One region of the Rummeliibacillus sp. TYF-LIM-RU47 genome, then DNA from elsewhere that is predicted to be linked to it. Evidence: riboswitches for the same ligand, from Rfam matches in the RefSeq annotation. Region 1 holds a riboswitch; each other region holds the start of a gene.
The links. A riboswitch is a leader RNA that binds a small molecule or an ion and turns the genes downstream of it on or off. The one in region 1 is predicted to bind S-adenosylmethionine.

Region 1 (10,705 bases):
CTGTCTCGCTCTCATGGAAAATTGAATCTTTGATTGGATTAAGGCTTGCATCTCGAGCAATACCATTATTAATAACGCCTGCATCCACATCTTCTAATGCTCTCGGTATTTGAGCAGGAGCAGTAGGAATAAGCTCAATTTTTTTAGGGTTTTCAATAACACTATCTTTAATAGAACCTAAGCCATCATAACCATCTACTAATTTTATAAGGCCAGCCTGCTGTAGTAATAAAAGGGCTCTCCCTTGATTTGAAACATCATTTGGCAAAGCAATCTTTGCACCTTTTTTGATATCTTTAATGTCCTTCAATTTGTTTGAGTAAACAGCCATTGGTGCTAAACATGTTGTAGCAATTGGAACAAGTTTAAGATTATGTTCTTTAATAAATTGGTCAAAATAAGCAACAGTTTGGAATGAATTGGCATCCAACTCACCATCTGCTAACGCTGTATTTGGAAGTACGTAATCATTAAAAGATACAAGCTTAATTTTGATTCCTTCTTTAGCTGCTTTTTTCGCTACATAATCCCAAATTTGCGTATCTGTCCCCGTAATGCCGATTTTATATGTTTTTGATTTTCCATCTGCCTCCTTCCCGCTGGATTCGCTTGAACAGGCTGCCGTAAAAATAACTAGTGACAGCACAAGAATGGATAGTAAACATTTTTTCATTTTAATTTCCTCCTTAGATTAACCTCTTCTTATTTTTTTCGATAAAATGTTGCCAAATGACTGTAGCCCCTGAACCAAAACAATTAGTATGGCTACGGTAATTAGCATGGTGGTCGTATCAAAACGTTGATAGCCGAACGTTATGGCTAAGTCGCCAATACCACCGCCGCCTACGGTTCCTGCCATAGCCGATGCGCCAATCAGACCAATTGTCGCGATGGTAAAATTCACAATAAGTGAACTAAGAGCCTCAGGCAGTAAAAACCTGAAAATTGTCTGAAATGGAGTAGCCCCCATAGCATCTGCCGCCTCTAAAACACCTTTATCAACCTCTAGTAGCGAGCTTTCAACTAATCGAGCAATGTAAGGGCCTGCGTAGAAGACTAGTGGAACAATAGCTGCAGATGTTCCAATAGATGTTCCGACAATGAGCCGGGTAACTGGGATGATGGCTACGAGCAAAATAATAAAGGGCACAGATCGGAAAACATTGATCACTGCATTTAAAACCGTGAATACTGGAAGGTTCTCAATGATCTGTCCTTTACGAGTGACAAATAACAGGATGCCTAGCGGAAGGCCGATAATGATTGAAAAGATAAATGAAAAACCAACCATTTGAATAGTTTGAATGAGCGCTTCAATGATTTGTTCAGAATTAACTAGCATGTGCTACCACTTCCTTGTAAAGAATTTGTTGAGCTTGCATATATGATAATGCTCGTTTCACTTCCGTATCGGCTCCTTGGATTTCAACAATCAGTTTGCCAAAAGGAATACCTTGCAGTTCAGTAATATTGCCGAATAGCACATTGATTTCCACATCGAGAATTTTAGATAACTGTGATAAAAAAGGACTGCCTGTAGACTCGCCGACAAACGTAATATGGAAAATATGATTTAGTGCTTGCTTGCGTTCCATCATATTGAGAATTGATGGTGGAATTTGATCATGCATTACGGTACTAACAAAGTTTTGAGCAGTGTTAGTTTTCGGCGCGGAAAAGATATCAAATACTGTTCCTTCCTCGATCACTTTCCCCGCTTCCATCACAGCCACTCTGTCGCATATTTCTCGAATTACAGCCATTTCATGCGTGATCATTAAAATCGTAATCCCATACTCTTTGTTAATCTTCTTCAAGAGTTCCAATATGGAACCCGTTGTCTGTGGATCTAGAGCAGAGGTCGCTTCATCACAAAGTAGAATTGAAGGCTGTGTTGCTAAAGCCCGCGCTATGCCTACGCGTTGTTTCTGGCCGCCGGATAGTTGATCAGGATAGACTTGAGCTTTGTCACCTAAACCAACGAATTCAAGTAATTCTGAAACCCTTTGTTTGATTTGATCCTTAGGAACTTTACTTAAAATAAGCGGCATGGCTACATTTGCATATACTGTTTTGGAATTGAGCAAATTAAAGTGTTGAAATACCATACCAATGCTTTTCTTTACTTCGCGAATTCGCTTTTTGCTAATGGTTGTTAAGTCATGGCCGTCTACTATGACTTTTCCGGAAGTAGGTTTTTCTAGTGAATTTACACAACGAATTAAGGAGCTTTTTCCTGCACCACTGAAGCCGACTACGCCAAATATTTCACCTTTATTAACTTTTAAATTAATCGAATTTAATGCTCGTATCTCCTTTCCTCCGCTGTTATACACTTTAGAAACATTTTGGAATTCTATCATCCGTTCAATCTCCTTCCGATTTTTTCAACAAAAAAGTCCTTCTCCATGGAAGAAGAAGGACAGTAAGACATATGACTTCATATGTACGGAAACGTCTTCTTATCTTCCAAGCTTAATCGCTTGCTGGAATTGGCACGGTGCAAAAATGTCCGCTGCCGAGGTTTCAAAGGGCCAGTCCCTCCACCTCTCTTGATAAGAGCAATATTTAATTAAGTATATGTGGTACATCTGCTAAACTGTGTTTTTAATTCCCCCTTTCAAATTAATTTTGCCATAAAAAAATCCTTCTCCATGGAAGAAGAAGGACACAAAGACATATGGCTTCATATGTACAAATACGTGTTCTTATCTTCCAAGCTTAATCGCTTGCTGGAATTGGCACGGTGCATATGTCCGTTGCCGAAGCTTCACAGGGCCAGTCCCTCCGCTTCTCTGGATAAGAAAAATGATTATTTGATTGATTTTTACTATACATGGTCATTTTTGAATTGTCAATATAAAATAATATTTTAAAAGATTTTTATTTTTCTTATTGCTGTTTCTTTTATTATTTATATAGACTAACGAGGTTTATATATTTATTATTTTTATCTATTTTCAATGATTATTTATCTAATAAGCACTATATATTTTAGAAAATTTTGTTAAAATGTTATTACCCACATTTTACAAAGGAGTAATTCTATGAAAAAAATACTGACTTTTTTTTTGCTTGTAAGCTTTGTATTTCTTCTTAATTTTCTTATTTTAGGTCTTACTCGTACATTGCTACCTTATTGGACTTCTTTCTTTATCATTTGTTTAGTCATTTTCTTAGTTAATTTCTTCCGATCAATGAATAAAAATTTAACAGTAACATTTATTTTTATGGGTGTTGCATTGGGTTGTTTAGGTTTATGTTTATTTTCTTTTTTGATTACTAGTGGATATGAAATTTACAAATAAAAGTGGAAAAATACTCTTTCCAATTTAAAAGCCGATGAAATTTTACAGCTAAGTAGAATTTCATCGGCTTTTATAGATGGTTTAGAGTAAATAAAGTAGAAGAAAGAGACTTTAGTAGTTTCGTTTAATAATTATTTTCCAAGCTTATAATCATACTGATAAACTACTTTCCCTGTCTCTTTGTTGATTTTATATTGATAACGCCCCGTCCAAGCATAGACAAACTTTGTGTCAGCGAATACTTCTAATGAAGTAGTGGCATTTTCAAGTGGAGCATCTAAAAGTTGCTCCCAGATCAAGTCTCGTTTTGTAAGATCAAGCAAGGCTAAGGTCTGACGATTATCGTTTCGCTTTTTCTGATAAACAATGAGCTGCTTTTCAACAGGTTTACTTTCAACTAGCCTTACGCCCATTAGCTCGGGGTAAAGTTTTTTTATTTTATCGCTTCGCTTTTCAACGCCAGCTACACGTTCATCCCATCCTACAGGTAAAGTACGTATTTTATCAGCATAACCCGGATCTTCTTTTATCTCATTCGTAGCTAAATTTAATTTAAAATAACGACCATCTAAGCCGTAAAGATAGACTTTATTTGGACCTTTAATGGAATAGTCAGTATACATGTAGCTTAAATTATCTGCTAATACAGGGAATTTATGCAGAAAGTCTTTTTCATCTGCTTGCTTTTTCCCTGTCTTGGGATCTATAAAATAAAGGGTTTTCTTTTTATTATTTAACAACAACAAGCCTTCACTAGTCTCTCCTATTAAGTATTCTTGCCAAGTAGAGATCCTACTCCAAAGCTTTTTGCCAGTATGAAGATCAATAGCACTCATTAAGAAGCCTTTGAAGTTGGTGGTTATTCCATTTTCTGTTCCATTGGGAGTAGTTTTACTTATTTTAACGACGGATATTGGCTTTCCTTTTAAATCGAATAGTACAACAGGTGATTCTAATTCGATTCTTTTAGGTGCGAAAAGTCCATTAAAACCCCATAACAGGCATGAAAAAACGAAAAACACCGTTATTAAAAACGAGCTGAATTTGAAGAACATTTTACCTAAGGTTTGTTCTTTTTTCTTCAATTGATAAATTTGGCGAGGTATAAAAATAAATAATAATAGGATAACTAAGGCAGCAATCACTGTTAACAGAATGTAATCAGACCGCCAACCTGTTGGCATCCAATTGGCTAGATAATTTGGCTGCAGGAACTTGAGTAAGGCCGAACCGAGTAGAAAATTAAAGAACAGTACAATAATTAATTTTTTAAAAATCTTAATTATTGAAGAAGGCTCAGTTTCTTCGTTTCTCTTCTTCGCTACTATATAAATCATCTTGATAGGCAAATATAATAAACGGAGGTAGAGTATGATTAGAGCCGTATTATGTATTATATTAGTATTAAAGTTTAGTAGTATTAGCCACTTTTCAAAAAAATTTGTTATTATATCCATTTTCCAATCCTTTTAATTAATATTTTACTTAATTATATCATTCTCTTCCTATTTCTCACAGTTTTCACATGTACATGACCCAAGATTTGCCTCACCAGCCTCTACCAACTCTCATCTGTTGTTGCAGAGCACCTATAGCTAGAAAAATAGCTGGCATATTTCCTGAAGCCAGCTATTTTCAACATACTTTCGTCACAAAAGCTGGATCTCTATTAAAATAGTCCCTCCCAAAAATTTTTTAACCAAAATACCCCTTCTTTACAATATCTTATCTTTCTATCAATATCTGCTTAATAATAATTGATTAAAGTATAGTTAGACCAAATAAAGGAGGAAATGTTATTCATGAAATCATTCTTATCAAAAAAGCTAATCTCGATTGCAGCCGTATCTACTCTAGCACTTAGCAGCTTTACTACTGCTGGGTCAGAGGCAGAGGCAAAAAGTTCTTCTAAGAAAACAGCGCCTAAAAATGTCATTTTCCTAATAGGTGATGGTATGGGGAACTCATATACTTCCGCGTACCGGTATTTGAAAAATTCTTCAAACTCAAAGTTTAAAAACCAAACATCATTTGACAGGTACTTAGTTGGTCAACAAATGACTTACCCAGAAGATCCGTTACAAAATGTAACTGACTCTGCTTCTGCAGCAACGGCTATGTCAGCTGGGGTAAAAACGTACAATAATGCAATAGCAGTCGATAATAATAAGAAAGATGTGAAAACAGTCCTCGAATCAGCAAAAGAAATGGGCAAGGCAACTGGTTTAGTTGCTACTTCTGAAATTACACATGCTACTCCCGCTGCTTTCGGATCACATGATGAAAGCCGTAAGAATATGAACGGTATTGCTGATGATTACTTTGATGAATTAGTAAAAGGAAAACATAAAATTGATGTATTACTCGGCGGAGGCAAATCTAATTTCGTACGAGAAGATCGTGATTTGACAAAAGAATTTAAAAAAGATGGCTATAACTATGTTACCTCGAAAGCTGAATTACAAAAGAATAAGAATAAACAATTACTCGGATTATTTGCTGATGGCGGTATGGACAAGATGATTGATAGAAATGCCGAAACCCCTTCTCTCGCAGATATGACCAATTCAGCAATAAAACAGCTCAGCAAAGATAAAGACGGCTTCTTCTTAATGATTGAAGGAAGCCAAATTGATTGGGCAGGCCATGACAACGACATCGTTGGCGCTATGAGTGAAATGAAGGATTTTGAAAAAGCATTTCAAGCTGCTATCAATTACGCTAAAAAAGACAAAAACACATTAGTTGTGGCAACTGCCGATCACTCTACTGGCGGATTTTCGTTAGCAGCAAATGATGACTATAATTGGTTCCCTGAAGCCATTAAAGCTGCAAAGAAAACCCCTGATTTTATGGCAGCACAAATTGCTGGTGGGGCCGATGTTGAAGGTACATTAAAGAAATATAGCGGTTTGTCTTTAACGGAAGATGAAATCAATTCTGTAAAAGAAGCCAACACAGGTAAAGTAACAGATATCGATAATGCCATCGAAAAAATTTACGATAAGCGTTCAAACACAGGCTGGACTACTGGCGGGCATACTGGAGAAGATGTAAATGTTTATGCATTTGGTCCAGAATCAACAAAATTTGCAGGCCAAATCGATAATACAGATCAAGCGAAAATTATCTTTAATCTAATTGAGAAAAATAAAAAGAATAAAACAAAGATTAAAGATAAATAATACTCAGCTTTTAACATCTTTTCATCCCAAAATAGGTATATTTTCTATTAAATCTGTGAGAAAGCAGGCGTCTAAATGGCGCCTCTTTTCATAAGTTGGAGGGTTTTCTTTGAAGAAATTGTTATCTATGACCTTGATATGTCTCTGCTTTGCCACATTAACTGCGGGCTGCTCATTCCAATCAAACTCTTCAACTGATATTCATGTTGAAGCTGCAAGTAATAAGGATTACCTAAAAACTTATCAACCTAATCCTCAGGTAACAGACGATCGTACACTTTTAAAAACCGGGGACGATATAACGGACAAACGTGGATATGCAAAATTAGAGAGTCTTAATCTAGCTCAAAAAAACTATAAACTTGGAGACATCACATTAACCATTCGTGATGTTAAAAAAATTCATCTTGAACCAACGTATAGTATGATGGATTATTTTCATGTTTTAACACAAGATGAAACATTTAGCGTAGTAAAAGCATTCGTAGAAATTACGAATAATAGCAATAAAAGTTTACTTTTCTCCCCTGTTGGATCACTGACTGCTAATACCGGACAAAAGTGGACGTTTAAACATGATATATACCTGGACGATATAACAGGAGAAATCAAGCCGCATGAAACGAAAAAAGGTAATATTGGTTATGTTTTAGAAAATGGTAGTAACCCTAGGGAATTCACCCTTCAAACGAGTGATATTTTTGATAATAAAGAGCAAAAAGTAACAGCTGGCACTAAAATTATACTTACTTTGCCAAAGTAAGAGTTTATGCCAGAAAGACAAAAAGAGGAAAAATAAGGTGATTCTCTTTTAGCCATTTACATATTTGATATACGAACCAGCTAGCAATTCTATATTGTTTGCTGGCTTTTTTACAATAATATGTAATGAAACGAAGGAGATTTCGATATTGTTTTCTTAGTTCTCTCCGGCATCTAAACTAGAAAAGAGAGTTTTGCGTTTTTTGAAATTGTTTTTCTAGAAAAGATATCTTGAAGCACACTTATATCTGTTGGTAATTTATTTTCTTTCGGAATTATTTTACAATAATTATCTTGACAACACTTAAGCGAAGACATAATATAAATGAAGCAAAATTAAAACTAATTGATTATTCGTTAAATTGTTATTTTGCGAACAATTGATTTTTTAACATCTTAATCACTGTGTTTTTCCCCTTTCATATCTAGCTTTAGGATTTACAATAAAAAAACCAGAGATTTTACTCTCTGGGCTCATGGAATATTCAACATTCATTCATATTAAATATCTTATTTATATTTTTAATTACTTAGTCTCTCATAAATACCATCAAAAGTGCTAAAAATGGTAAAATTTTAATGAACACATTAGCAATTTTATTTTCCCTTTCATTTTCATCATTTTCTAATAGATAACAACATATAATCGCAAGCACTAATGCAGCGTGTTGTATGATCATAAAAATATTAATTCCATTCTTTATAATTAAATAGATTACAAAAAGTATATATATTATAAAAAATACAAAACTGAATTTATAATAATTCTTCTTCTTCTTCTCTATACCTAAAATCATAAGCAATACCGTAATTGCTATTAGTACAACTGAACCGATTATTTCAACAGTAGGCATTTCAAATTTACTCCCCATTAAAAATTAAAAAACTGTAGAGAAACTCAAGTTTCTCTACAGTCTAATTCATTAAAACATAAAGAATTTATATAACGTTTTGTTAAAAAGTTATTTGTCTAGTAACCTTATGTTTGGCGAGCCTGTACCGAAGGATGCATAGTAAATCACCTTTATTATTTTGTTATATTGTCTATATCATATTCATAATTTTTCTAAGAAATCTTCTTATTGAAAGAAATAATTTTCCAACTCAAAAAAAACATAGCCTGAAAGAACTCCAACAAAAACGATTCTACCTATTTTAGAATAGTTCTGTTTTTCCTCTAAATCACTTAATCTATACGTTAGAACTCCAAGACATCCTAAAGCTACAATTAATTCGGAGATAAAATGAGGAGAATGAAGTTTCATTCCTTTCATATTTAACACGATTAATATCATTAAAAAAACATATAAATAGCCTTTCGCTCGCATACTTTTCACCTTTTCTTAGAATAATTAATGTAATCTAGTTTTAACTACATATTTTGCATAACCGGCTGCACCATGATAGCATGATGCATATTTAAAATATTTATTTCTTCCTCCTTGGATAATCCCCGTTCCAAATCGTAGTAATAAATATGTCCCCCCTAAAGCTTTTTTCACTACTTGTAAACCAGCCTTTAAAGCTTCTTTTCTTACGATTTTTTCTATCTTATTTTTTAGAGTTTTAGATTCTTCTATTATTTTTTTTGCTTGTTCTGTTCTATTTTGTTTTTTTGCTTTTTTCACATCAGTGTAGGCTCTTATAGCATCATAAACGGTTAAAACTAACCAAGTAAAATCTGTGAATGTAGAAACTATTTCATCAACGACATAAGCTATTCCTGTTACTAATGCATAATAAAGTCTATTTGGTTTTAAACCATTAGAGTCCACTTTCATTACTGGATTACCATTCACGTAGCTATAACCATTCTGTGAAAGTGGCTCTTCATCATCACCTGGATGTGGGTCTAATGTTAAGAATGCTCCATTTGCTGGGTTGTAGTAACGTGCTTGTAAATAGTAATTCTTCGTTTCATCGTCATAATAGTAACCCGCGTAACGAACTGGATTTTCTTTTGCTAAAGTACCTTCCACTGCTAAAACATTCCCATAAGCATCGTAGATATAAGATCCCACTTCTTTGTCCTCATTATCTCGAATACTTAAAACATCACCACGATGATTCGTAATAAATTGATATGCTTTAGTTTCAAATGTACCTGTATCATTCTTCGCTTTCACCATCATACCTAATGGGGTGTAACCATTCCACTCGTATGAACGATATTCTGTGATGACATTATTGACTTTGATAACTTCCATATCCAATACTTCATTGTTATAGAAATATTCATGTTTGTTGTTACCAACTGTTTTCGTTAATCGTAAGCCATTTTCATCATACGTATATGTTGAGATTACTTTACCGTCTAAAGTTGCTACTTTTGTTAAACGTTGCTGTTGGTTATATGTGTATTGATAGTTTTCATCTTTTGTTAAATTACCATCAGCGTCATAAACATATGCTGTATCATTTTTCTTTGAAATTTGATTCGCATCGTTATAAGTGAAAGTTGCTTTTGTACCATTTAAGTTTGATTCTGTACGATTTCCGACTGCATCATACGCGTACGTATTTAATGTACCATCTGGTAATGTTTCTTTGGTTAATTGGTCGTTGTCATCATAGACAAAAGTACTTACTTGGCCATTGACCGTTGATTTTTTGATATTTCCGTTCTCTGTATACTCATACAAAATTTTGAATGGTTGCTGTGTTTTCGTTGTGTACGTCAATGAGCTAAGTAAGTTTACATCATTCATTTGCGCATCTTGTTTCCATAAATCATTGTTTAATGTAAGTGTTGTTCTGTTATTCTCTACATCGATATCACTTTGATAATCATGTAAAGCATTGGTATTCACTTTATATTGAATATGGTTGATATCGTCACTATTTTCTTTATACGTTGTGTCTTGTACAACGGCGAAATCATTGTCATAACTTGTAGTGACTTGATTGATCCGTTCTTGATTATCGTATGAATAACCTTGTGTGAATAAACCTAACGTATAATTCGCTAATAAATTACTTTCTGCACTATAACCATAGGTTTTTAAAGGAAAACCGTCTCTTGTAATGGCTGTATTATTCCCATTCACATCATACGTATAAGAAATCATTTCATTACCATTCTCTACTTGTGCCAATTGCCCATCACTATTGTACATATAGTTCGTTATCACACCAGAAGGTAAAGTAGACTGACTCATTTCACCATTTTCATCATATTCATACTTAAATGTCATGTTTGGTATTTTAACCGTTGTCACTTGGTCATTTCCATTATATGTGTATGTTTTTTGACGATTTAATGCATCGGTTAACATCGTCAAATTGTTATTATTGTCATACGTATAAGTTGTTTTATGACCGTTTCCATCTGTGACAGATAATAGAGTAGATGGATACACAGGATCATACGTATAAGATTTTGTATGGGCATTCGCATCGACTTCTTTTACTTTTTGACCATAAATTGAATAACTAACTGATGTTGTATTG
Region 2 (10,705 bases), on a different contig from region 1:
CCTGCTGCTCACCAGTCTTCAGCGTATTCATGCCTGCCGACAGTTTTTTGGTGCCATCTGCTAATGAAAGTGAACCCTTTTCCAAGTTGTCTGCACCAGCTGAAAGTGTCTCTTCCCCATTGAGAAGCTTATGGCTACCTGTGGACAATTGATTCATGCCTTGGTCAAGCTGGCCAAATCCATTATTCAATTTTGCAACGGCATCTTTAGCATTCGTTATGCCTGTGTGAAGTTCATCTGCTCCGTCTCCAGCTTTCTTTAAACCTTTGCCGAGTGTTTGGAATTTATCAAACACACCTTTTGCATATGTTTTGGTAATACTGTTTGAAATCTTCTCGTTTATTTTTTCTATTGCAGTTGTACTGATCTGCGAAGCTACAAAATTTCCGCCTGGATTTGTCTTTGACAGAAGTTGTGCAGGAACTGGATGTTTGTCCATTAGGGTACTAATGTGTTTTGAAAAATCTTCGGGAACGGTAATCACCATATAATAATCCCCATCTTTCAGCCCCTTATTGGCCTTCTCCTCCGACATAAAGTGGAAGTCCAATTCCTTGTTCTCTTTTAATTCCTTTACAAAGTCTTTACCTGCTTTGATATGTTCTTTGCCCATCATAGCACCAGTATCTTTGTTTACTACCGCTACGGGCAAGTTATCTAATTTGCCATAGGGATTCCAATATCCTGCTAAGAAGAATCCGGCATAGATTAAAGGTACAATTAGAAGAAAAATTAATGCAATACGTCCATGAGAATGCTTCCACATTGCCATAAAATCGCGCTTAATCAATTGTAAGCCCTTCAAGTATTATCACATCCTCAATTTTTTTCACCTTACTTATAGTAATTACTTTTATGCATGTTGTATAATACATTATTAATTATCAAATGATAGCTTTAAATCTATATATGGAAGGACTACCATCTTTGGAACTATTACAGCTACATTATTTCCAGACTGTTGCAAGGTTAGAGCATATGACAAAAGCGGCTAAAAAGCTGCAGATTGCCCAGCCCTCCCTCAGTAAAACGATATCAAGATTGGAAGAAGATTTGGGTGCACCTCTATTTAACAGAGAACATCGTCAGATCAAATTAAATGAGTTTGGTAAGTTGTTTTTAAAACGGGTTGATAGAGTATTTTTGGAGTTAAATGAAGGGAGGAAGGAAATTTTAGAGCTCTCCAATCAGCAGGAAAGCAAGATTACACTGGCTGTTACCATTCCACGCGTTCTACCTGATCTTCTAAAGAGCTTTTTATCTCAGTATCCGAATGTAAAATTCCAGCAGTTTCTACAGCCCTCCTCTTTCGTAAAGGGACAATTAGTGGAAGGGAAAATCGATTATTGCCTATCTTCCATTCCTATCGACGCCCCAGATATCGTATGGGAACCGCTGATCACGGAAGAAGTCTATCTCATCGTACCACCTGGGCATCCTTTTTCAAATCGAGATACGATTAAACTAGAGGAAGCAAAAAATGAATCCTTTATACAAATGCATACTGGCTATGGTTTTCGTAATTTAACGGACCAGTTTTGCTACGAAGCAGGGTTCACTCCTCATATCGCCTTTGAAGGTGATGATCCTACGGTCATTGGTGACTTGGTGAAACAAGGATTAGGCATTGCCTTTATTCCAGAAATGACTTTGCTTCATCAATTTGGTCAATTCCCACATAGCCTTCGCATTACAGAGCCACATTGTCTACGGACAATCGGGCTAGCTTGGTCTAAAAGCAACTATCTGTCAGAGACTGCACAGCAATTTAGAGAATTTGTGAAAGACTATTTTAACGTTTTGTCTACTAGGCTTAAAAAGGATTAAAATTTCATAATTATACTATACAAAAAAGCCCCCATTCGAATTGGGGGCTACAGAATAATTATTTGAGTGTGGAATTTGGTATATTAACCTTCGTAATTGGCAAAGGCACTACGTATAGTCGAATTGATTTTGGTTATTAATTGGCTTCTTTCAACCGAGACTCATTTGATACATCTTCGCCGCTCTTGCTTTTCCATATCAACGTAAAGCCTAAGCCTATCAGCATAAATATTCCGGCAATAATATATGGAAAGTTGATGTTGATGTCGAATAAGAAACCACCTAGAGCGGGGCCAAATATATTTCCTAGACTTGTATACGTCGAGTTCATCCCAGCGACAAACCCTTGTTGATTGCCCGCTGCTTTAGATAAAGATGTAGTTAGTGCTGGACGCAATAAATCAAAGGCTAGGAATATGATACAAGTGACAATCAGGACGGTTATAAATCCAGAAATCATAGTAGAAACGAAGGCTAAAATAGCACATACGATTAAACAAAGCTGGATCAGCCCTTTTTCTCCGAGTTTCTCAACCAGTTTTCCAAATAGCATAATTTGAACGATGACAGCGACAATTGAGCTAAGCGTAATAATCGTTGCAATATCCTTAGCTGTAAAACCAAATTTATGATCTGAGAACAAGCTAAAAATGGTTTCATAGGCAGATAAGCCAAACGCCAAAACGAAGACAATAATAAATGCAACTAAGTAGATAGGCTTGACTGATTCCTTTAAATCTTTAAAGAATGTAGTCTCTTTACCCTTTGATAAATTTATTTTGCGTTCTTCTTTAGATATGGGTTCCTTTAATATGAAGGTTGAAGAAACGGCTGCAAGGAGTGCGATCGCTGCAGCAAAGAAGAATGGCATACGAATGCCCATATCAGCAATAAACCCACCGATACCCGGTCCAATAATAAATCCAGTGCTAATCGCAGCCGACACATAGCCCATTGCTTTTGGTCTTTCCTCAAGACTTGTAATATCCGCTATATATGCTGTAACAGCAGGCATAATAAATGCCGCGCTAATCCCGCCCAATGCTCTTGATATATATAAAATGAAAATGTTCGTACCTAATCCAAAAATAAGCTCTGATAAACTGAAAATAAATAACCCTGAGACAATCATGACTTTTCTTCCCAGATTATCAACCCACCTACCTGCAAAAGGCGAAACAATCAATTGCGACACCGCAAATACAGCTACGAGGGTCCCCATAGAACCACCCGACAAATGCATATAATTCATGAATGATGGCATGACTGGAATAATCAATCCAACTCCGAGAAATGCTATAAAAATATTACTTAACAATATAACAATAACCATTTTTTGATCTTTCATTGATTTCACCATAAAATTTCCTCTTCTATCTCCTTTTTCATTCAATTTCTAAAATGTTTGTTGCTTTTAAAATAGCCAAGCCATTTTCCTAGTTACTTATTATTCTCCTTACTTATATCCTAAGGTGTATAGTAACCATATAGTCAAACATATATTTCATTCATTAGGTAATTTATTTCATCAAAAAAGGCAGTGCAGATTTTTTCTTGCATACCTTTTATTATCTAGCTATGTTTTTATCCCTTTTTAATCAGTATCGGGATGTGTACATTTTTTTCTTTCGCTGTTTGGATGGAGATATCGTAACCCGCATCTGCGTAGCGAACAACGCCTATGCCAGGATCTGAGCTCAATTCCCCATTCGTAACCATTTCATTTACTTTTAAAGCAAAGACGATTGACCCGATTAAACCTTTTTAGATAAGCGAAATTTTCTTTTACAAATAAGCTCCCACAAGCTGCACAAACACAACAAAAAACCAAAAATTGTAATATATACAACGGGAGAAATTATTTTAATAAAGGTAAAACCGATCATCATGAACCCGACGATTAAATAATGGTGAACAGCATGTAAATGATATGTTTCTTGTTCAGAATGCCATGCACGAAAGTAACCTTGTAATACACCAAGAAAAACTTGCAACAGCACTACCGCGTAAGGAAGGCTTTCAGACCACTGATTGATACTGCCCACTAGAAGGTACACAACGCCCATTCCTGCATACACCAAAATGATATAAGACTGGTCCTTATTCTTTTTCGACTGAAAGATTTGGTACCCCCAAGCAGCCGCAAACGAAAATGCAGCAAAGAACCAGGCAAATAAAGTGAATGTCAACGATACTTCCTTCAGCCAAACAATATAATAAGGAAAAATAATGGCCTGTCCTACTGTTGCCACAAGCGGGATTACGCCTGCATTTTTATGATTCATGTTCTACTCCTTCACTTTACGTAGTGTTCATAAAACAAATTCTGGAAGACGTGATTTGGATCCCTCTTCTGCTTTTCGTCAGCAAACTTTTGCCACTTAGGATAAGACTTCCTAAATTGTTTCTTTGTTTGATACCGGTAATAAGGCAGGTAATAGGTCCCTCCATATTTGAGCGTTAAGTTTGTCCACTTCTGGATGAGCGATGTGGCGTTTTCTATTTCTTTTTCCTTTAATCCATGCTGTATTAGTACTACAAGACCAAACATATCTTCTTTGGCGTAATTCAACGACGTTAAGTTGTCATTCGCCGCATATCGAACCGTAATGTTATGAACTTTGAAATCCTCTTTTTTGTCGTTCATTGGAATAACCTGCTTTAACTCATTTATATAGTCTTCGTAGGCTTGAACTGGTACAAAGAATTCTTGAAGCACTTCCACCCGACCAGGCTTCGTATATTCCATGAATGTAGATTCCGAGCGCATGGCGTTATTCCGCGTAATCTCTTTTCCATCAAGTGAACTGATATATATTTTTTGTGATTTCCAAAATAAATCCTCTAAAGTACCGCCTCTTCGTCCCAAATCAAGGGCGAGTTTGGATAGACGGACACCTTGTTCTTTTTTGAGTAAAGTTTTCTGCGCCTGTTTACCAGTGTAGTTATAATCGATGACATACATTTCGTCTAAAAAGGAGCTTGGCGCCACACTCACTCGGGCATAATGCATTGCTGTATTACTTTGATTCATTAATCGATTGAAATAGGATTCATACTCGCTAGTCTTCAACTTTTGTGTATGGATGGTATATAGATCATCTTCCGTCAATTCTAATGTCACATCTAAAATTACACCGAATAATCCATATCCGCCAAATACGTACTTCATCCATTCACCTGGATCATCCCGAGTAATTTTCTTTATTTCACCTTTTGGGGTTAATAACGTCATTTCTTTGACTGTTTCTGCTAAAGGACCGAAGCGGATATCCCGCCCATGCGCATTTACTGAAAGGGAACCTCCAATTGTAAAAATGGACTGAGACTGTGTCACTTTCAAGGCTAAACCATATGGGAGTATTGCCTCTTGGACATTTTCCCAAGTAGCTCCTGCTTCTACTCGAATCTTTTTTTCCTGCTTGTTAATTTCTAGTATCCTGTTCAAAGTCCGCATGTCGAGAACAACACCATCTTTATAATATGTATGACCCCCTTGCGAATGCTGCAACCCAGCAATTGAGATCTTCTGGCCGTTCTTATTTGCTTTTTTTACAATCCTTTGCAAATCATTTCGGTTTTTTGCAATTACGACCTTTTCAACACGTTCAGGAAGAAGGCCCGTGTAGTCTGTTACTAAACCGCTTTGGGAAATCCCATACTTTCTTTTCTCAATAGGGATGTTCCAGCATATTGCACCCACGAACAGAACAACTATACTCCCTAAAAACCACGGTTTTTTGAGTAGCTCGGTTATCTTTCGCATAGCAACTCCTCCCTGTCATACTGTGAGTTGGAATAATAATACGTTCATTATACAATGTCAGCTATGGAAAAAACCCGGTTATTTTCATAACATGCGCAAGATATTCAAACAATAGTTTATAAATCCATTGAAAATATACTAAAACATCATATAATCAAAATCAGTTTAAGAAACTTGCAATTTTATATTTAACTTCTTCTAAAAACGTTGACTTCAGATAAACCCCTAGAAAAAGCGTTAGTCCTCGCAAAGCGACTAAATTAGTGCCGTTTAAAACTTGTAATACGATTATTTTCTTTGAAAAGGCAAAAAAAACGGCCTCAGCCGTTTTTATTGTCCAATTGATTTGATCATACGGATCAAATATTAACTCGCTAGCCTATACAGTCACTTCCAATTTTTTAAGCTCTCCACCTAAATACTTAGCTATTTCAAGCATTCCATAAATACCTTTGTTGGCTTCCGCTTCACTGTTATAATTGGTATTCGTGTTAATATCATATGTGTAAATATGGCCTTCTTTATCTTGGATAAACTCTATACCTGCGATTTTTATATCATTGGCTGCTAGCAGAAGTTCATATTTCTCAAAAATAGGATGTTCAAAGCCTTCTCTAATCTGGAATTTTGCAGGTTTGGCGCTTTCTTCTCCAACAGGGCAGAAAAGATCATCAATTGCACATGCATCGGCAGGACATAATTCAAAGCCTTCAGAAGTGTCCACCCGAACAGCATAAAAATACTTTCCACCAATAAATTCACTACGTGTAATAAAAGACTCAGGAGACTCGATATATTCCTGCAGCAATGTAATTCCATCGACTGGTTCCTCAAAGCTATCCCCATCAATATAGTTTTGCAGGGCATCTACAGACGTAAAAAGCTGTACCCCAAGCCCTTTTCCAGCTCGGTTATGCTTTGTTATAAATTTCTTTGTGCCAAATTCCTTCGCTGCTTTCAGAATTTCTTCTCTTCCTACTGCAGCAATTGTTTTCGGTGTTTTGATGCCGTACTTCTCTAGTTCTAAGTACTGTAAGACCTTACTTACCTCTAGCTGAAGGGCACGGCTTCCATTGATCACTACTCTGCCATGGTGCTCCAACCAAGAGAGAACAGCACTTGTTAACTCTGGAGCAAATCGGTTGCCTCGTGTATGAGATGAAGCACTCATGCGATTGTAAAAAATCCCTTCAGGTGGAGTAGATGTAAGATCAACTGTCCCTTTTACAAGATTCCAATCTTCATAAGGAAGTTCTAACTCTTCTAATCTTTTAAATAGATGCTCTGTCCATTCACTATTCTCATGAATTACGTATATTTTAGACATGATATTCCTGCCCCCTGCTTTTGTTTTCTAGGATTGTGGACCTTAATTCTTCCACTTTCGGCATAACCTGTTTCGAAAAGCGCTCCAGTTCCTCTAGCTGTGGAGAACATTGTAATAGTAGCAAGTTAACTCCTGCTCCCTCAAAGGCTATGATTTGATTCGCAATGTGCTCAGGTGTGCCAACTAAATTTGGTCGGATTCCGCGATTAGATACTGAATAATCCTGTAACTGAATTTGATGTTCAAGCTCTGACTTAGATGTAAAGTCTTTAAAGCCTGCATATCCACTTAGATTGTTCACCGTTGTAATTCGCTTTAATTCTTCTTGCGCTTCTTCTTCCGTATCACGGCAAATCACATAGGCTGCCATTCCAAGAGTTTTAAAGGGCTCACGACCAGCTTCTTCTCTACGCGTTTTCATATCAGAAATCTTAGCCTTCGCTTCCTCCACTGTATGACCATGAATGACATAGGCATCACATAGCGATGAAATGATTTGTTTACCTTTTTCACTTTCCCCGCCAGCATATAAAATTGGATGAGGACATTGCACTGGTTTAGGCGAAAGCTTTGCTTGCTCTATTTGATAAAACTTCCCCTGATAAGAAAATGTATCTTCCGTCCATAAGCCTTTCAATATTTCAATAAACTCGGCCGTTCTATCATAGCGCTCGTCATGTTCGGTAAAAACGCCGCCATATTGCTTCGCCTCTTCTGCCCACCAGCCCGAAACTACATTTAATGTGAAACGTCCCTTGCTAATATGATCAATAGTTGCCGCCATTTTTGCAGTTACAGCAGGATTATGAAATACGGGGCGAACGGCTGCCATGATTTCAATTTTTTCTGTTACTGCTGCCAAAGCTGCCGCCGTAGACCATGCCTCTAACGAATCTTGGTCAGTGCCTTTAATATCATTTAAATATAGTTCTGCGATTAATGTTGTATCATATCCCCATTTTTCTGCTGATTGAATTACTGTTTTCGCATACTCATACGTGGGCGGCATATTTTCTTCCTCTACATTTCTCAACCAACCACCAAAAATAGGCAACCAAAATCCGTACTTCATTTCTCCACTCCTTTTCCCAAAGCTAATTATACAAATAAAAAAGTCTCCTCCCGAGATAGGGAAAGAGACTTTTAACAAAACAAGTTTGTCTTCTCCTATCTTCCAAGCTATATGCCTGATGGAATTAGCACAGTATTCTACTACATTAGTAGAACCTGTTGCTGAGGTTTCAAAGGGCCATGTCCCTCCACCTCTCTGGATAGATCGAATTATTTGATTTTTGAAATTTCAACTTAAAATGAATATTACCCATAATATGAACCATTGTCAATAGAATATGCCATTAATTCTTACTAAGTTAATAAGAAAAGGAGGTTTATTAAATTTCTTAGCCTTTGAACGATGTTAATCCCTATAGTAAGTGGGTAGTATTAGGATATACTACCATGGGCTACTGAAAAATCGTCAGTACAGGATCCTGTATTTTTATCAGAATCACATGCTATTAGAAAAGAGGAATTACATTGAAACTTTCAGGAAATACAATCCTTATCACAGGCGGAAGTTCTGGAATTGGCTTAGCTTTTGCAGAACGATTTTTAAAAGCAGGAAACAAAGTCATCGTTACAGGACGGAGAGAAAATGTTCTTCAGCAGGCAAAAGAAAAGTACCCAGAGCTGATCATTCATCAAAGCGATGTAAGCATGGAATCTGAGCGCATTTCCCTATTCGAATGGGTAACAGAAAACTATCCCGAAGTGAATGTGTTAGTGAACAACGCAGGAATGCAACAACGCTTTAACATATTAAAAGCAGATGCAAAGAACGATTGGGCTTATTTCAATCAAGAAATCACCACCAACATTGAAGCGCCATTCCATATGACCATGCTTTTTGTACCCTATTTCGCTAAAAAAGAAGAAGCTACTTTTATCAACATTACATCTGGGTTAGCTTTTACCCCGATGGTCATCGCGCCAATCTATTCAGCTACGAAGGCAGCATTCCACTCCTTTACGATGAGCTTGCGTCACCAGCTTGCCGAAACAGGTATAGAAGTGATTGAAGTTGCCCCCCCAGCAGTCAACACAGATCTAGGCGGTGCCGGACTGCATACAAATGGTGAGCCATTAGATGAATTCGCAGATGGCATTTTCAAGGGCTTACGAGAAGGCAAACAAGAAATCGGGTACGGCTCTTCCGTTGAACGACTCCGCATGCCACGAGATAAGTCAGATGAGCATGTAGCCAATATGTACAATGCCATGAAACATACAATTGAATAACATGCTTGAATAAAAAAACTCGCCACAATCGGCGAGTTTTTTTCTGTACCATTGGTAAACCAATCCTTCAAATTATTTTAAGAATCACGGACATGAGTACAGATCGAAAACCGTTTACTTCATAGAATACTAATGTGTGAGATACACAATAACAAAAGAGCGGTAAACAGCACGACAAACAAGATGCTCTAGCGAAAACAAAAATAGTTACTACTGGAGAAGCATTATCTAATCACATTCAATACGTAGTAAATGATTTTGTAAGAATTAAAGCAGTATCTAATAAAATACGTGGTCGTGATAACGCTCTTGCACAAAACATTTAAAAAAATGTATAAACAATGTCAACCCATTCATTCAAATACCATCTCATCCCATTCAGATTATCATCTTATGTAAAATAAATTCGCATCTCACACATTAAATTGAGGAATGTACAACAAATTGTTGTACATTCTTCTTTATATTGTAAACAAAAATATTTTTTATTTTATGTCCCCTTTTCCCTACTTTCTTCTATTTACTTTATAAAAGCAGAAAGAAGGAAAAAACATGGCACGTTTTGAATATTTAGCACCTTATACATCTTTTACAACTGTACAAGAAATGGACGAGCAAGTAGAACAACACATCCGCAAGCATTACTACAATTTGACCCCATCCGATAAGGCCGTTCTCTATAAAATGGCTTCGCATGCATTGGATTATCCAGGTGCCTGCCACTTAAAGGCACAAACAATTTCAAGTGCTTTAGGCATTTCTGTAAGAACTGTGTTCCGCACGCTCAAACGTTTAGAAGAGTTTCAAATTATCCAACGCATCCAAACAAAAAAGATGAATGGCATCAAAGGCGCCAACATCTTTTCTATTTTACCTTGTGATGACACATTGGTCGTGGCACATCAAGAAGAAGCTGAAACCCCTTGCGAGAGTAAGGTAGAAGCAGTGCAACTGGAACAGGAACCATCTTTTTCTTCTAATCCTAAACATCAATACGGTAAACACACATACCCGATGTTAAATACATCTCTGCGTAATAGAATTTTTCATTATCTTTCATCAACAACTGGCAACACCTCAGAAACAAAGAAGTTTGTAGATGTCGTGTACAAGCAACTAAAACCGTTGCTGGAATGGGAAATCTACCAAGTCCGCAAACAACAGCTCGAAGACATCAGCTTTACAGCCTTCAAAGAAACCATTCAGCAGACCAAGAAGCAATTCATCCGCAACCCCTTTGGCTATATGTATAAAAAGCTAGATAGAAAGCTGGAACGGTTTACGGTGGAAGTGATGGAGTTTTATGAGGAGGAGAGTCGGAATGGAAGTGAGGTTAGAATGGGATTTCTATAGAAATCAAAAGAGATTGTTATCACTTACCTGGATAACAATCTTTAGATAATTTTTTGTATCATACTATTTATTCAATTCTTTACCCAAAGCATTAATTGCATTCATTACTTCCTTAATATTTTCTCCGCTATTCA
Region 3 (10,705 bases), 640 kb from region 1:
TTACAGCCATTTTAGATGGACATGAACATGTAGCAAAACATGTCTTAAAACCGGTTCAGGCAGCTATTTTCAATCTCGGCTACTTGCCAGGTAGTGATCATGAAATTATTACAACGCCTTCCACAACCTTAAAAGCCATCCAAGACTTACTACAGCTTTTAAAAGTCGGCGGCATGATTATTCTAGTTGTTTATCATGGACATCACGGTGGGAAAGAAGAACGAGATGCGCTGATAGAATATGTTAGTACATTGCCGCAAAAATATATCCACGTATTGAGATATGAGTTTATCAACCAAAAAAATGATCCGCCATTTATCATTGCTTTAGAAAAAGTGAAGCAAATGGCATAAGAAAAAGAGTTGTCCGTAAATCTATGGACAACTCTTTTTTCATTTACTTTCCAAAAAAGCGAGAAAGAATACTATTCTCTTGTACCCTTTGTTTTTTATCTTCCTCATTTTGTTCAATCTCCTGTGTATGCTGCCATACATTCAGTTTATTGAGCACAGCCATAATTGCACTGTTTTGCTGTTCAATACGGTCCATTTGGCGGTTATCATTTTGCCTTTTTTCAGTCAATGGCGCGAGCGATTCAACGACTTGCCTAAATTCCCTTTTCATGGAATCATTTTGCTCTGCCAAGAATACATTTTGTTTTCGCTCTTCTTGAATCAATTGAATTAGCTGAGCGTTTTGGACTTCTACTCCATGGATATGCTCTGCCAATAGCTCCATCGCATGGCTCAATTCCTCATATCGCTGGATTTCCTCTTTTCGATCAATGACATCAGGATTGGCTACAGTAATGCTTACCTCTTGGATGTTAAAATTCGGGGCTACTACTACCTCTGCCGCTTCTTTAAGGGTTAATCCTTTATTTTTATGCAGTGAACTATATGCTTGCAATATTGCTACGTCTTGATCTGAAAACTTCCGATAATTTCGTCCGTCACGTTCTACTTGGTAACCGTAATCTTCTAATATTGAAATGTAATGCCGAATCGTCGATTTATTAATGCCAACGATTTGTGCAAAATTTGCCATTGTATATGTATGAGCCACAAAAACCCTCCTAACCTATTGTGACACCTTCTCAATTAACATTATTGTAGCATATTGTTATGTTTCTGTTAGACAGTGTGCATAGTTTTATAGAATTAATTTTAGGGAATACGTATTTTTCCAAATAGTAAATCGTACACTATTTTGATACGAGAAGAAAAAGGAGATCCTAAAATGCCCAAAATCCATGCAGTTAGTACACACTGCCCTCCCCACGCATTACCTCAAAATATGGCAGAGGAATTTATAAAAGAACTTTTTTCTGGGAAAATAGCCAAACTTGATCGTTATTTGAAAGTATTCAAAAATGGCGAAATACATAACCGCCAACTGGCTATGCCAATCGAATGGTATAAAGAAGAACACAGTTTTTCAGAAAGAAATGAATTATACGTAGAACTTGCTACAGAGTATACAGCGAAAGTAATCGAGGACTGTTTAGAAAGCGCATCAGTAGAAAAAGAAGCAGTCGATGCCATGATCTTCATATCAAGCACGGGCATTTCAACACCAAGTATTGAAGCACGCGTTATGAACCAGCTATCACTTCCCAATGATATAGTCCGCATTCCCATTTGGGGACTTGGATGCGGTGGTGGAGCTGCGGGGATTAGCCGAGCAAATGATTATTGCCTTGCACACCCTGATGCAGTAGTGCTTGTCGTATGCCTGGAGCTATGCAGCCTTACATTCCAGCCAGATGATTTGGATAAAAGCAATTTTATCGGGACATCTTTATTCGGTGACGGTGTAGCATGCGCTCTCGTTGCAGGTGACGAAGCATCACTTTCGTCAAAAGAAGCTTTACCTTCAATTAAAGGAAATGCTTCCCGTCTTATGCCTCATTCAGAAGATGTAATGGGGTGGCGAATCGAGGATAACGGCTTGCATGTTATTTTCTCTAAGAGTATCCCGCCAATTGTTGAAAATTGGTTTGCCCCTTTTGTGCATGACTTTTTAAATACTCATGATTCCAAGGCACAAGATCTCACACAATTTATTTTGCATCCTGGTGGCAAAAAGGTTCTTACAGCCTATGAAAAAGCTCTCAATCTGCCAAATGACTTGTTAGCACCTAGTTCTCATATTTTAAAACATCACGGCAATATGTCTTCTCCAACTGTTTTATATGTCTTGAAATATATTATGGAAAACAAGCCATCAAAAGGCGAAAAAGGTTTAATGGCATCACTTGGACCAGGTTTTAGCGGTGAACTTGTTTTATTGGAATGGGAGTGAATGTATGCTATTTATAATCGTATTTGCACTAATTTGCATTCAACGGCTAGTAGAACTCCGTGTGGCAAGAAATAATGAGCGTTATATGAAAAACCAAGGAGCAATTGAATTTGGGCAGGCACACTATAAATATATCGTGATGCTCCATGTCGCTTTTTTGGCTTCATTCTTCATCGAGTACATGGTAAAGGAATCTACATTGAGTCCCATATGGCCATGGCTACTTGCAGTATTTATCGTCCTTCAATTAGGTCGGATCTGGGCAATTAAATCGCTCGGTCACTTTTGGAACACAAAAATTATTGTATTGCCTAACGCTCAATTGGTAAAAAAGGGTCCCTATAAATGGATTCCTCATCCAAACTATGTCATCGTCGCCCTAGAAATTCTTGTCATTCCATTGATATTCCAAGCATATGTAACGGCTATTTTCTTCACCCTTTTAAACATGTTGATGATGTATGTACGAATTCCTGAAGAAGAGCGTGCGCTAAATAGCATTTATAAAAAACAAGAACAATATTAAACGAAAAAAACGAGAGCCTAAATGGCATCTCGTTTTTTATTATCTTTTGCATTCTTTTCTTTATTATATTCAACCCAAAAATCTGCATCTTTTATTCCTAAAGGAGTAGGATCGAATACTGGATCTTTGCCTTCTTTTTTCTGTCTTTCATAATCTTTCAAAGCCCTAATGGCCGGTTTCGCAACAATCAGGATACCAATCACATTAATCCAAACCATCAATCCAAGGCCCACATCGCCAAGAGCCCATGCTAATGTTGACGCTTTGTATGAGCCATAGAAGTTGGCTGCTAAATACACAATACGTGTAATCCACATTGCTATAACTTGAGTTTTCCCTTTAAATAAGTACGCAATATTTGTCTCAGCAATATAGTAATACGCCATTGTAGTAGTAAAAGCAAAGAAGAACAAGGCTATTGCTACAAAGCCTGAGCCGAAACCAGGGAATGATTGGTCTACCGCAAATTGCGTATAGGCAGAACCTGCGGATACTTGATCAGCGATAGTGCCTGATCCGAAGTCTCCTAAGAAGATAAATTTCTTTTTAGCTTCATCGAATACATTAAAGGTACCAGAAAATAGAACCATAAATGCTGTAGCAGAACAAACCAATAATGTATCGATATAAACAGAAGCAGCTTGAACTAGGCCTTGTTTAGCCGGATGAGAAACTTCCGCAGCAGCTGCCGCATGAGCTCCTGTACCTTGGCCAGCCTCATTAGAGAAGACGCCACGTTTTACTCCCCATGCAATCGCTGCTCCAAGCATACCGCCAAAAGCTGAATCGAATCCGAAAGCGTTTTCAAAGATAAGCTTTAATACATGTGGAATTTCACCAATATGCATACAAATAATAACAACAGCCATAATCATATACAAAATGGCCATGAATGGCACTACATATTGTGCTACAGTTGCAATGGCTTTAACTCCACCGATAACAATAACTGCTAATAGAACAGTCACAATCAATCCAGTTATCCACTGGCTAACACCAAATGCATTATGCATAGCATCTGAAATAGCGTTTGTCTGAACACCAGGCATTAGGACGGCCATCGCCATCAATGCTGCAATGGCAAAAATAATACCAGCCCATTTTTTCCCTGTTCCCTTTTCAATATAGTAAGCAGGACCGCCACGATATTGATCATCTCGTTCTTCTTTATAAATTTGTGCTAGTGTTGACTCTACATATGCAGTAGCCGCTCCGATAAAAGCAATCATCCACATCCAAAATACAGCGCCAGGACCACCGAATGCAATGGCAGTAGCTGTACCTGCGATATTACCGGTACCTACACGACCTGATAAGGCAATAGATAATGCCTGGAAGGATGAAATCCCCTTTTCTGATTTTTCCCCTTTGAACATTAATAAAACCATGTCTTTAATAAATCTTACCTGTGGAAACTTCATAATGATTGAAAAGACTAATCCAACAACCAATATGCCGTAAATCATCCACGGCCCCCACAAAATGTCATTTATTGCTGCAACAAAATCCCCCATAAAAAAACCCCTTTATAGTTTTCTTATAATTCAATATATTTTAAATATTGATAGATTGCAAACAAAATTTTCGAAATAATCTTTTTTATTTTTCTACCATATAAATATATAATTTGTTATGCTATTTCATTTCGACTCCTCCTCAACACATTTAGTAGTAAGATTTACACATGATATGCCGCCTAGAATCTGAATATGTGACAAAAAAAAGACATATGCAAAATTAAAGCATATGCCCAGATTTATATTTTTTTACTGTGGCTCAAAAAAATTTACCTCTTAAAAACACACTTCCATTTAATTTAAATTAGATAATATACCCGATATTGCGTAAAGCATTAAACATAAAGGATTCCATATATTGATAGATATCTTCCCGTTCTGGTTCTTGATAAAGATCGTGATAGCAAGATTTCCACTCTTTATATTGGAATTCAGACGTTTCTTGTTGAGAAAGCCATTTTTTACTATAAGCTGGAGACACAATTTTGTCGCTTCCCCCATTCATTAGCAAGACCGGGATATCCGGAATTGTTTCTCTCTTTGTCCACAATGATTTCATAAACTGCTGCAGTTCTTTATACCACCCCACTGTAATGCCTGAAAAATAGTAGGGATCGTCCTTTTGTTCTTTATAAAATTCGTAACTGCGTGAAAGATTTTTGATTGGTATATCATGCTGTATCTTTAAATTCCCTGTTAATTTGCTAATCCCTGAAAGAGCATTAGAAAATTTTGATGGCTGATGTGTAAGATGCAGCCATGGAGATGTTAGTATCATGCCTGCGCATTCGTATTTCCGTATTTGTATTAATTCCATTGCAAGGCTTGCGCCAAGGCCATGCCCCATTATAAAGATTGGTAAATTATAATTTATAGCAACCTCCATCATTTGTCGAATGAACTTTAGGTACTCTTTAAATCCTTCATCATGCGCTTTCTTTTTCCGGCTCACTTCGCCATGTCCAGGCAAATCACCTGTGATAACATGCATGCCAGATACACGTAGCTTTTCAATAAGCCATGGATATCTCCGATGATGTTCATATGCACTATGTATAAAAACAACAACAGCTTTCGCTTGTCCCTCTGCTTCCCATTTCCACATTCTATTCCGCTCCTCAATTCTTCACTTTTCCCGTATTAATGGCTACCAAAAATTAGAATGATATACTTCTTTATTTTGACCATCAATACCTGATAGGTTTAGGTAACAATCAGAGATGATAAAATTCACTGATTGTCGTATCACTCTATTTTAACGTATTTTACAGATTTCAGTTTCCTTCCAATCTACCATTTGTTACGATATTAATAACATCATAGCTTGAAATGAGGCGAATTTTCGATGATTTACCCTTATCACGACAAAAAACCTAATATCGATCCTTCTGTTTTCATAGGAGATCATGTCGTTATCACTGGCGATGTGACAATTGGACCAGACTCATCTGTATTTTATAATACAGTGATTAGAGGTGATGTGTCCCCTACTATTATTGGAAGTAAAGTGAATGTACAAGATTTGTGCTGTTTACACCAAAGTCCCGGCCGACCGCTTGTCCTTGAAGATGAGGTAACAATTGGCCATCAAGTGACACTACATAGCTGTCATGTAAAAAAAGGTGCGCTTATAGGTATGGCATCCATTGTTTTAGACGGCGCAGAAATTGGCGAGGGAGCATTCATCGGGGCAGGAAGCCTTGTGACACAAGGCAAAGTAATACCTCCGAATACGATGGCTTTCGGACGACCAGCTAAAGTTGTACGGGAATTAACTGATGAAGATAAAAAAGACATGGTCCGCATTATCAACGAATATCATGAAAAGGGCCAATTCTATAAATCTGTCCAACAAAATTCAGAAAGATAATAAAAAGATGGCTTCTCTCAAAAGGGAGGCCATCTCTTTACTTTTATTCTTCTTGTTCCTCTCCATTGATGTTGCCTTTGAGTGACTTACCATATTGTCTGTCACGAATTTCCTTTGATAGCGCGAAAGAGGTGTATAAGACAAATATGATCCCTAACCAATAGTATCCCTTTTCGACAAGCTCCCATTCTGTATTCCAAACACTTATCATCCCTATTCCAAATGAAGCAATCGTTGATAAATAACAAAGGAGCAAATATTCTTTTGTTACTTTAATTCCGTCGTGCCGATCGCGAATTGTCTTTACAAGTGAAAAAGCAGAAAAAGTAATCCACCCCAACAAAATAGTATAGAATCCTCGCTCAACAAGTTGCCAATCTGTATTCCAAATCGCAACTAAGACAAAACCAAAGCCGGTTAAAAAAGCAGCCCATGTGAGAAAAAAGAATTCATTTGTTTTCAACCATCTCTCCTCCTTGAACTTCTTATTAACTTATTCAAAGAGAGAAAAGGTTATGAACCGAAATTATATTCATCTCTGTGTGCACGGTTTTTATTTTGTCTTCATTTTATTTTTAAAGAATGGTTTGTTCACACCCTATTAAGAATAATGGAGAATAAAAACCAAAAACCCTATCACAAATGTGACAGGGTTCTCATAAGAATCAGCTTATCGCTTCAAGGAGGAAAAACCTCCATAGCATGAAATTCAATTTATTTAAACTTAGCTTTCAATTCTTCAGCTTTATCTGTATTTTCCCAAGGTACATTTAAATCAACACGACCGAAGTGTCCATAAGCCGCTGTTTGTTTATAGATTGGACGGCGAAGATCAAGCATTTTGATAATGCCTGCAGGACGCAAATCAAATGTCTCACGCACGGCTTCTACTAATTCGCTTTCTGTGACCTTTCCTGTACCAAATGTATCTACAGAGATAGAAACTGGCTGAGCTACACCGATCGCATAAGCTAATTGAACTTCTGCGCGCTCTGCTAAGCCTGCAGCTACAATATTTTTAGCTACATAACGTGCTGCATATGCTCCAGATCGGTCCACTTTTGTTGCATCTTTCCCTGAGAATGCACCGCCGCCATGACGCGCATACCCACCGTATGTGTCGACGATGATTTTGCGACCTGTAAGACCTGCATCCCCTTTTGGTCCACCAATTACAAAGCGGCCTGTTGGGTTAATGAAGTATTTTGTGTTTTCATCCAGTAATTCAGCTGGCACTACATTATTGATTACTGTTGATTTAAGATCTTGTTGAATTTGTTCTAAGGTTACATCTTCATCATGTTGAGTTGAGATAACAATTGTATCCACACGCACTGGATGGTTGTTTTCATCATACTCAATTGTTACTTGTGTTTTTCCATCCGGACGCAAGTATGCAAGTTGACCTGTCTTGCGAACCTCTGTTAAACGACGTGCCAATTTGTGCGCTAAGCTGATTGGAAGCGGCATTAACTCAGGTGTTTCATTGCAAGCATAGCCGAACATCAACCCTTGGTCCCCTGCACCAATTGCTTCGATATCTGCATCTGACATTTTTCCTTCACGAGCTTCCAGTGCTTGGTCTACACCTTGTGCAATATCAGGTGATTGTTCGCCAATTGCTACAAGTACTGCTAGGTTTTCTGCATCGAAACCGTATTTACCGCGTGTGTAACCAATTTCAGCTACTGTATCTCTTACAATTCCTTTGATGTCAACGTATGTTGAGGTCGTCACTTCTCCTGCAACAAGGACAAGGCCTGTTGTGACAGTTGTTTCACATGCAACTCGCGCATTCGGGTCTTTTGCAATAATGGCATCTAAAATGGCATCCGAAATTTGGTCACAAATTTTATCTGGATGTCCTTCTGTTACGCTTTCTGAAGTAAATAATCTTCTGTTAGTCATTTGGTTGGTTTCCTCCTAAATCAACGAGATCCTCTCGAAAGTGATACGGTACTCATTACCCATGTCCGTTTAAATGGATTAAACGCCAAGCTTTAGCTGCTTTTTAAACACGAGGATATAGAAAGTGCCCTTACATACATGCTATATATTAATATGAAACAAAATCAATTTGCCTCAATTTTTACACAAAAAAACCTTTCGCTCATTCGCACAATGAGGAAAGGATATGTTTCGTAAGCACCTTTCACTCTTATCGTTCAAGGAATATTCCTTGCATCAGATTAGCACCAGCACATTTAACACTTGATAAAATGCAGGTTGCCGGGTTTCTTAGGGCCTGACCCTCCACCAGCTCGGGATAAGAGTATCCGTTCTATAGCATATAGTAAGCGAATTGAACAAGAAAGTCAAATTTTCGATGAAAAATAAAGAAAAAAGTTGATTTTTGATGAATTTTGTTGTGTGATGTAGTTAAGCGTTTTCGTAAAGTAAATTAATGAATTAATTTATATAGAAAACTTTTAAAAAATAACGAGTTATTAGTATAGACTAATACGCTTAATGTGTTATACTAATTCTCGAAATGATTAATACTCACCCACTTAGCAAGGGTAATAATATAAAAAGGATGGTACGTACACAGATGAATTCAGTAGAAATTGCGAATGAACTGAATGATTTATTACAAGGGCGCAATATTTTAGAACAGCTTTCAGTTCCACAATTAGTGGAAAAAGCAACTTCACGTGGAGAAGCAATCTTAACGGTAGATGGTGCTGTTCGCGCAGTAACTGGCAAATATACAGGACGTTCTCCTAAAGATAAATTTATGGTAGAAGAAGAATCCTCTAAAGACAAAATTGATTGGGGCAAAATCAATCAACCTATTTCTTCAGAAGTTTTCGATTCATTATATACGAAAGTAGTAGACTATTTAAAAGAAAAAGAAGAAATTTTTGTTTTCAAAGGATTTGCGGGTGCTGACCCTTCATCCCGTCTTGGCATTCGTGTTGTGAACGAATTCGCATGGCATAATTTATTTGCACATCAATTATTCATCCGCCCTACAGCTGAAGAATTAGAAGAACATGAAGCAGATTTCACTATTGTTTCTGCTCCTACCTTTAAAGCTGATCCAGCAGTAGACGGAACATCTTCTGAAACATTCATTCTCGTATCTCTAGAAAAACGCATTATTTTAATCGGCGGCACAGAATATGCTGGCGAAATGAAAAAATCAATCTTCGGCATTATGAATTACCTATTACCACAACAAGGTATTCTGTCTATGCACTGCTCTGCAAATGTTGGTGAATCAGGCGATGTAGCATTATTCTTCGGCCTATCCGGTACAGGTAAAACGACTTTATCTGCTGACAGCAATCGCAAATTAATTGGTGATGATGAGCACGGCTGGTCAGACAATGGAGTATTCAATATTGAAGGAGGCTGCTATGCGAAAACAGTCAACCTTTCTGCTGAAAAAGAACCTGAAATCTATAATGCTATCAAATTTGGCACAGTGCTTGAGAATGTAACGATTGATCCAGAAACACGTATACCTGACTATGATGATACTACATTAACTCAAAATACACGTGCTGCATACCCAATCCAAAATATCGAAAATATTGCAAGTCCATCTGTAGGTGGTCACCCTAAAACAATTATTTTCTTAACAGCTGATGCGTTTGGCGTATTGCCTCCAATCAGTAAATTAACAAAAGAGCAAGCGATGTATCATTTCTTATCTGGCTTCACTTCCAAAATTCCTGGAACAGAACGCGGTGTCGTAGAACCAGAACCAGTATTCTCTACATGCTTTGGTGCTCCATTCTTCCCACTGCATGCTTCTGTATACGCAGAAATGTTGGGTGAGAAAATCGATGCTCATGAAGCTAATGTATTCTTAGTTAATACAGGCTGGACTGGCGGCAGCTATGGTGAAGGCAGCCGTATGAAACTATCTTATACTCGTACAATGGTTCGTGCTGCAATCGACGGCAAGCTAGACAATGTATTCACAGAGCAAGATCCATTCTTTGGTCTATCTATGCCTACACAAATCGAAGGAGTGCCAACAGAAGTTTTAAATCCGCGTAATGCATGGGCGGATAAAGATGCTTATGATCAAAAAGCTAAAGAACTTGCTGGCATGTTCCATGAAAACTTTAAAAAATTCGGCGTCATTTCAAAAGATATTTCTGAAAAAGGCGCGCCAATCGTTTAATTGCTACAACTTATCGCTTACAACCTATAAGTAAATCCAAATCGCAAAAAATCCCCGGCAGGCCCAAGGCTAGCCGGGGATTTTTGGTTTTTTAATCTGTATCATCTGGAAAAAATTCTGCTTCTGTATCGTATTTCTTAAACATTTCGAGAATAGGTTCGGCATCTTCTCTCGTTACTTGATTAAAGAAAATTTCTTCTGCGTAATTTCTTATTTCAATGCCTTCTATTCCATGATCATCATGGAACAGAATAGAAAACCATTTTAACTGTTCTTTTGAATCGGCTGAGTGGTGAATAAAATAATCTCTTATTTTATCATTTAAGGTGACACGCTGAATTTTTACTAAG

Region 2: it holds a riboswitch for S-adenosylmethionine, as region 1 does, so the genes downstream of both, F0527_RS13310 (LLM class flavin-dependent oxidoreductase) here and F0527_RS07910 (methionine ABC transporter ATP-binding protein) in region 1, are expected to answer to the same signal.
Region 3: it holds a riboswitch for S-adenosylmethionine, as region 1 does, so the genes downstream of both, metK (methionine adenosyltransferase) here and F0527_RS07910 (methionine ABC transporter ATP-binding protein) in region 1, are expected to answer to the same signal.

Annotation. Positions count from the first base shown of each region.
Region 1 covers NZ_VVIR01000001.1:1,563,434-1,574,138, reverse strand. The annotation lists gene F0527_RS07920 (MetQ/NlpA family ABC transporter substrate-binding protein) at 1-673, opposite strand, end outside; gene F0527_RS07915 (methionine ABC transporter permease) at 692-1,342, opposite strand; gene F0527_RS07910 (methionine ABC transporter ATP-binding protein) at 1,332-2,363, opposite strand; SAM riboswitch class I at 2,460-2,562, opposite strand; SAM riboswitch class I at 2,706-2,806, opposite strand; gene F0527_RS07905 (PA2928 family protein) at 3,440-4,765, opposite strand; gene F0527_RS07900 (alkaline phosphatase) at 5,111-6,493, shown strand; gene F0527_RS07895 (DUF4352 domain-containing protein) at 6,603-7,256, shown strand; gene F0527_RS07890 (hypothetical protein) at 7,786-8,109, opposite strand; gene F0527_RS07885 (hypothetical protein) at 8,335-8,583, opposite strand; gene F0527_RS07880 (DNRLRE domain-containing protein) at 8,608-10,705, opposite strand, start outside.
Region 2 covers NZ_VVIR01000003.1:139,579-150,283, forward strand. The annotation lists gene F0527_RS13280 (YhgE/Pip domain-containing protein) at 1-805, opposite strand, end outside; gene F0527_RS13285 (LysR family transcriptional regulator) at 928-1,827, shown strand; gene F0527_RS13290 (MFS transporter) at 1,964-3,187, opposite strand; partial or broken gene F0527_RS17270 (hypothetical protein) at 3,412-3,528, opposite strand; gene F0527_RS13295 (hypothetical protein) at 3,582-4,112, opposite strand; gene F0527_RS13300 (FAD-binding oxidoreductase) at 4,124-5,593, opposite strand; gene F0527_RS13305 (ATP-grasp domain-containing protein) at 5,973-6,920, opposite strand; gene F0527_RS13310 (LLM class flavin-dependent oxidoreductase) at 6,913-7,992, opposite strand; SAM riboswitch class I at 8,085-8,198, opposite strand; gene F0527_RS13315 (SDR family oxidoreductase) at 8,457-9,218, shown strand; gene F0527_RS13320 (helix-turn-helix domain-containing protein) at 9,771-10,571, shown strand; partial or broken gene F0527_RS13325 (HIT family protein) at 10,635-10,705, opposite strand, start outside.
Region 3 covers NZ_VVIR01000001.1:2,203,075-2,213,779, forward strand. The annotation lists gene mnmM (tRNA 5-(aminomethyl)-2-thiouridylate-methyltransferase MnmM) at 1-353, shown strand, start outside; gene F0527_RS11055 (MerR family transcriptional regulator) at 397-1,065, opposite strand; gene F0527_RS11060 (type III polyketide synthase) at 1,240-2,304, shown strand; gene F0527_RS11065 (isoprenylcysteine carboxyl methyltransferase family protein) at 2,309-2,830, shown strand; gene F0527_RS11070 (alanine/glycine:cation symporter family protein) at 2,848-4,344, opposite strand; gene F0527_RS11075 (alpha/beta hydrolase) at 4,652-5,452, opposite strand; gene F0527_RS11080 (gamma carbonic anhydrase) at 5,693-6,217, shown strand; gene F0527_RS11085 (YiaA/YiaB family protein) at 6,261-6,680, opposite strand; gene metK (methionine adenosyltransferase) at 6,932-8,125, opposite strand; SAM riboswitch class I at 8,373-8,490, opposite strand; gene pckA (phosphoenolpyruvate carboxykinase (ATP)) at 8,769-10,355, shown strand; gene F0527_RS11100 (hypothetical protein) at 10,447-10,705, opposite strand, start outside.